One region of the Erwinia magellanica genome, then DNA from elsewhere that is predicted to be linked to it. Evidence: predicted binding sites of a transcription regulator. Region 1 holds the regulator's gene; the other holds the start of a gene.
What was found. The regulator sigma-54, encoded in region 1, starts transcription at its own class of promoters, with help from an activator protein. The targets are predictions, from matches to a motif close to GTTGGCACANNTTTCGCTNT.
Positions count from the first base shown of each region.

Region 1 (3,414 bases):
ATATGCAGGGCAACGTAGCGACCTTTACGGGTAACGTTATTGTCACCCAGGGTTCGATCAAAATTACCGCGGATAAAGTGGTCGTTACCCGTCCTGGTGGCGACAGCAATAAAACCATCGTGGATGCCTATGGCAACCCGGCCACCTTCTATCAGTTGCAGGATGACGGTAAACCGGTGAAGGGCCATGCGCAGAAAATGCATTATGAACTGGCAAAAGATTTTGTCGAACTGACGAATAACGCTTATCTGGAGCAGCTCGACAGCAACGTGAAGGGCGACCGGATCACCTATCTGGTAAAAGAGCAGAAGATGCAGGCTTACGGCAGCAGCGGTAAGCGCGTAACGACGGTGCTGGTTCCTTCTCAGTTGCAGGATAAAGGCACCCAGTCCTCCGGACAAAAAAAGAGTAACTAATCAGCTATGGCTACTTTAATTGCGGAAAACCTGGCGAAGGCTTACAAAGGCCGACGCGTGGTCGAAGATGTCAGTCTACAGGTCAAATCCGGCGAGATCGTTGGTCTGCTTGGCCCTAATGGTGCGGGTAAAACCACCACGTTCTATATGGTGGTAGGCATTGTCCCGCGTGATGCGGGCCGCATCATTATTGATGACGAAGATATCAGTATTCTGCCGCTGCACGCCCGTGCACGCCGTGGGATTGGTTATTTGCCTCAGGAAGCGTCGATTTTTCGCCGCCTGAGCGTCTACGACAACTTAATGGCCGTGTTGCAGATCCGCGAAGATCTGACGACTGAGCAGCGTGAAGACCGTGCCAACGAGTTGATGAATGAGTTCCACATTGAGCATCTGCGCAATAGTCTGGGCCAGGCGCTGTCAGGGGGAGAGCGTCGTCGTGTCGAGATTGCTCGCGCACTTGCGGCCAACCCCAAATTTATTCTGCTGGATGAGCCTTTTGCAGGCGTCGACCCCATCTCCGTTATCGATATTAAAAAAATCATCGAGCACCTGCGCGACAGCGGGCTGGGCGTGTTGATAACCGACCACAACGTGCGTGAAACGCTGGCGGTTTGTGAACGGGCCTACATCGTAAGCCAGGGGCATTTGATCGCACACGGCTCGCCAGAAGAGATTCTGGAGGATGAACAAGTTAAGCGAGTCTATTTGGGCGAAGAGTTCAGACTCTGATAAGGTGTTAAAACCCGGTAAGATTTTCGAGGAATCAGTATCCTGAATATGAAGCAAGGTTTGCAACTCAGGCTTAGCCAACAGCTTGCCATGACGCCACAACTGCAACAGGCCATTCGTCTGTTGCAGCTCTCTACGCTTGAACTACAGCAGGAAATTCAGCTGGCGCTGGAAAGTAACCCGTTGCTTGAACAAACCGACATTCATGAGGAAGTGGACGCGCGCGAGTATCAGGAGAAAGAGGCGCTGGATACCAGGGAAGCGCTGGAACAAAAGGATATGCCTGAAGAGCTTCCATTGGATGCGACCTGGGATGAGATCTACACCGCCGGCACGCCCTCAGGCACCGGCACTGATTACCATGATGATGAGCTGCCGGTCTATCAGGGCGAAACCACGCAAACGCTACAGGATTACCTGATGTGGCAGGTTGGGCTGACACCCTTTACCGAAACCGACCGGGCGATAGCTACCTCGATTGTTGATGCCGTGGACGAGACAGGTTATCTCACCGCCTCCCTGGAGGAGATCCTGGACAGCATCGGTAACGATGAGCTGAGCATGGACGAAGTAGAGGCGGTGTTAAAACGCGTTCAGCGCTTTGACCCGGTGGGCGTGTGTGCCCGCGATCTGCGTGACTGTCTGTTGGTACAGCTGTCACAGTTCGCTCCGGACGCGCCAAGCCTGAAAGAGGCGCGGCTGATTGTCAGCGAACATCTGGATCTGCTGGCAAATCATGACTTCCGCAGCCTGATGCGCGTCACGCGGCTGAAAGAAGATGTGTTAAAAATGGCGATGCAGGTTATCCAGACGCTGGATCCGCGCCCTGGTCAGTCGATCAATACTACCGAGCCGGAATATGTCATCCCGGACGTACTGGTACGTAAAGTGGGACCTCGCTGGATGGTTGAACTCAATTCAGAGAGCGTGCCAAGATTAAAGATTAATCAGCAATATGCCGCGCTTAGCGGGACGACCCGCAATGACAGCGACAGCCAGTTTATTCGCAGTAATTTGCAGGAAGCCAAATGGCTGATTAAAAGTCTGGAAAGCCGAAACGATACGCTGCTGAAAGTCACACGTTGTATCGTCGATCAGCAGCAGGCCTTTTTCGAACAGGGCGAAGAATTTATGCGCCCGATGGTGCTGGCCGATATTGCCAGCGCTGTGGAGATGCATGAGTCCACGATTTCCCGCGTGACCACGCAGAAGTATCTGCACAGTCCACGCGGTATTTTTGAACTGAAGTATTTTTTCTCCAGCCACGTCAATACCGAGGGAGGAGGCGAAGCGTCCTCCACGGCAATCCGTGCATTGGTGAAAAAATTAATCTCGGCGGAGAATCCCGCCAAACCTCTGAGTGACAGTAAGCTCACCACACTGCTTTCCGATCAGGGGATCATGGTGGCGCGCCGAACCGTCGCGAAGTACCGAGAGTCTTTATCCATCCCGCCCTCAAACCAGCGTAAACAGCTGGTCTGAACGAACAGATAAGGAAGAGCATATGCAACTCAATATCACTGGCCATAACGTGGAAATCACTGAACCTTTACGGGATTTTGTCACCACTAAATTTGCCAAGCTGGAGCAATATTTTGACCATATTAACCAGGTCTACATTGTTCTGAAGGTCGAAAAAGTCACGCAGATAGCGGATGCTACGCTGCATGTGAATGGCGGTGAGTTGCATGCCACCTCGGAAGAAAAAGATATGTACGCGGCGATCGACGGCCTGCTGGATAAGCTGACGCGCCAACTTAATAAACACAAAGACAAGCTGAAGCAGCACTAAATTTCACTCAAACATTGATTATTTCTTCGTCACCCTTATCTAAGGGTAAGTGGTGACGTATGATAGCCGGCTCGCTTCCTTTCAGGTGCGGGCCGTTAATCAATCGGCCGTGCCTTAGCTCCCTCCCCCCTTTTGGGGTGGCAAAGAGGCTAAGTCATTTTGCCAGGCAGAAGTGAACACGTAAGTGAAACTATGATGAACAATGAATTAACACTGGAACTGAGCTCGGTCCTGAGCGTCTCCTGCACCCGCAGCGGCGTACATTGCCAGAGTAAAAAGCGGGCGCTGGAAATCATCAGTGAACTGGCGGCTAAGCAGCTGAACCTTCCGCACCAGACCATCTTTGAAGCGATTCTGACTCGTGAACGCATGGGAAGTACCGGCATTGGGAATGGCATTGCCATTCCGCACGGCAAGCTGGTTGAAGATACCCTGCGTGCGGTGGGCGTTTTTATTCGCCTGGATCAGCCCATT
Region 1 is NZ_JBCHVC010000006.1:108,773-112,186, forward strand. It holds gene lptA (lipopolysaccharide ABC transporter substrate-binding protein LptA) at 1-416, shown strand, start outside; gene lptB (LPS export ABC transporter ATP-binding protein) at 423-1,148, shown strand; gene rpoN (RNA polymerase factor sigma-54) at 1,197-2,630, shown strand; gene hpf (ribosome hibernation promoting factor) at 2,653-2,940, shown strand; gene ptsN (PTS IIA-like nitrogen regulatory protein PtsN) at 3,136-3,414, shown strand, end outside.

Region 2 (3,414 bases), on a different contig from region 1:
CAGATAGGGCATCAGTTTTCCCCCAATTTCGGCACAGTCACCCAATGCATAAACATCGGCAGCGGATGTTGCGAGCCTCTCATCGACGACAATGCCATGACGCACCTCAATGCCCGCAGCGCGCGCCAGCGTAAGATCCGGGCGTAAGCCGATGGCACACACCACGGTATCAAACGTTCTCTTCAGGCCATTACTGAATGAAGCCTGTATGGCGTCCTGATGTCGGGAAAGTTCACTGAGTTCATTTCTGAAGATGAACTCAACGCCGTTGCTCATTAAACGATTCTGCAAACGGGCAGCAATCTCCGGCGGCAGCAGCGCCGACAGCAGGCTACTGCCGCGCTCCACTACCGTCACAGACTTACCCGCGCGGCTAAAGTCCATCGCAAGTTCTGTGCCGATGAGTCCACCGCCGATCATCAGTACCCGCTTAGCCTCAGCCAGCCCGGAGTGATATTTGCGGTATTCCTGCTGACTGTTCAGCGTGCAGATTAAATCGCTGCCCTTTACCGTCGGAACGATAGCCTGCGCACCGGTAGCCAGCACCAGTTTGTCATAGCGGAAATCGCCAGCGGAGGTTGTAACGATATGCGCTGCGGTATCAATTGCGCTTACAACGGTATAAGGGTGCACTATGATGCGCTGGCTTTCAGCCCACTCTGCCGCGGTCTGCCGGGTCAGTGCATCAGCATCACAACCCCTGGTGAAAACATGACTCAGTTCGGGCTTGCTGTATTCATCACAGCTGTCGGCAGCAAAGAGACGAACCGGCACGTTTTTATCCAGAGAGCGTAAATTTTTAATCAGCTGCCGGGCAGCAAAGCCGGAGCCAATCACAATAATTTCTGCTGACACAGCGTTAGCCCTCGCAGGGATCGAATACGGATTTACCCAGCGCACATCCGGGACATAAGAAATCATCGGGTACTTCTTCCCACGGGGTTCCTGGCGCGACGTTCTGATCTGGCTCGCCCTCTGCCGGATCGTAAATCCACTCACAGACTGTACAGATCATTTTCTGACCGGGCGCTTCGCCCGCTTCAACCATGCATACCCCATTCCCGTTAGCGGGCGCTGCGGCTGCCATAGCGGCGGCGCTGTTATCGGCTACCGGGGCCGGCGCAGGAAGGGGCGATAGCGCCCAGTCACGGGCGATTTTCCGGCCATGCTCCCGGCACGTTTCCAGAGCGGAAAGATCGGGACGCCACTTGGTTTTAAGGGCGATGGTCATATCAAAACCGGCATCCTGCAAACGGGTCGCCACACGATCTACCGCACCGCCCGTCCAGCCATAAGAACCAAAGGCAGAAGCGCGTTTATTGCGGAATTTCAGGCCGGTCATCTCTTCAAGCATCCCCGCAATTTTTGGCATCATCACGTTATTCATGGTGGATGATCCCACCAGGATGCCTTTAGAGCGGAAGCAGGAGGTGATAATTTCGTTCTTGTCATGGCTGGAGACGTTGTAAACCTTCACGGCGACGCGCGGATCGATTTCCCGGATACCCTGAGCGATCGCTTCTGCCATCCTGCGCGTATTGTCAGACATGGCATCATAGAAAAGGGTGATCCGGTCTTCCTGATAATCGGCAGCCCATTTCAGGTAAAGCTCAATAATCTGTGCAGGATTATCGCGCCATACAACGCCGTGGGAAGTAGCAATCATGCTGACCGGCAGGTTGAAACCAAGAATTTCGTTAATTTTCGGCGTCACCAGGCGGGCAAAAGGGGTAAGAATATTGGCAAAGTAGCGCTGGCACTGGTCAAACAATTCGTTCTGGTCAACTTCATCGTTGAACAGATGTTCATCGCAATAGTGCTGGCCAAAGGCGTCATTACTGAACAGCACAGCATCTTCAGTGATGTAGGTCATCATGCTGTCAGGCCAGTGCAGCATGGGCGTTTCAACGAAGATAAGCTTTTTACCGTTACCGATATCGAGTGAATCACCGGTTTTAACGATGTTGAAATTCCATTCAGGATGATGATGATGCCCGTTGATGGAGTCGACGCCGTTTGCGGTGCAGTAAACCGGTGTTCCAGGGATCAGCGCCAGCAGTTCAGCAAGTGCGCCAGCATGATCTTCTTCCGCATGGTTAATCACAATGGCATCAATGGTTTTAAGATCGATTTCTTCCGCCAGATTGTTAACGAAATCGGTGCGGAATCTGAGATCAACGGTATCGATAAGGACGTTTTTTTCTTCGCGGATCAGGTAGCTGTTATAACTGGTTCCCCGCTGCATTTTGTATTCTTTGCCGTGAAAATGCTCAACTTCCCAGTCTCTTTTACCTACCCAATAAATGTTGTTTTTAACGTGAATATTCATCTGAAGCCCTGTTAACGTAAATTGATTTCACGTAGGGGATTGCATTAAGTGTGCCAGTTTTTAACTAATTGATATCTATGCACTTTACCAGAGTTATTTGTCTTTTTAACAATGGCCATCTTTGTTGTAAATACAAAGCTTTGTTTTAATGACAATGCGTTTGCATAAAAAAACCCGCCGAAGCGGGTTTCATTTATGCGGGTGTGATTAGGATGTCGGGATATGGACTTCACGTTCAAATCCCTCTCCCTCCAGTATTTCATCCGGCGCAGCAAAAAAATCGATATTAAAATATGTGTCATCACTCAGAAGCTCAATGTGATGCCAGTATTGCGGCGGACTGATGCCAAATTCTCCTGCCATAATGGTAAGTTCTGTTTCGTGCTGCTGATCTTGTTCACTGGCGAAACCATAATATTTTACGGCGCCGCGCATCACTGACAGCCTGCCGTAAACGCCTTTTTTAGTGTTGTGATGCTTCAGGAGCGCTTTTGGTACGCTCTCTTTATTCCAGAAAGGGGTGGAACGGGTGTGGATAAAATTTTCCGGGATGAGATAAGTCATTACAGTTCTCCTGTTAATGAATGATGCCGCCGTGGGTCAGCCAGTTACGGCGCTGTTCGGCCAGCTCTTCTTTCTCGCTGGTGTGTCTGAAAACGGCCAGGCGCAGGCGTTGTTGCTGCTCAAATCGCTGCTCACGCGTGAGTCTGTGATCGTCGCTCAGCTCACACAAAAGCACATTCATATCGTGGATCACATTCTTGCGGATGGCGGCATCCACCGCTTCAACGATTTCATCTATGTGTGTCATCTTTTATCCTTGAATATGTAGCTGTTGCAAAATAAGCGCGCCGGCGACCAGCAGAGATAAAGGCGTGTAGGGGATATCCAGTTCCACCCAGGCTTTTCGTCCCTGATATTCAGTTTCGAAACGGAGGCGATCCGGCGCGCTTTGTTTGTATTTCAGGGCTGGCCCCTGGCGATAACCGCCAAAGGCTGCCCATTTCAGCGCTTTGGCGGCACAGGTAATTTGTTCTGCATTAAGCGATAAGGCCGTTTTGTGATTGAACATCGTCACGCTCCTG
Region 2 is NZ_JBCHVC010000001.1:1,044,221-1,047,634, forward strand. It holds gene norW (NADH:flavorubredoxin reductase NorW) at 1-855, opposite strand, end outside; gene norV (anaerobic nitric oxide reductase flavorubredoxin) at 860-2,329, opposite strand; gene AAH450_RS04820 (TehB family protein) at 2,537-2,893, opposite strand; gene AAH450_RS04825 (DUF2526 family protein) at 2,907-3,140, opposite strand; gene AAH450_RS04830 (hypothetical protein) at 3,144-3,401, opposite strand.
Region 2: norV (anaerobic nitric oxide reductase flavorubredoxin) is a predicted target of sigma-54. The motif match lies at 2,368-2,387, and genes of this name have one in related genera.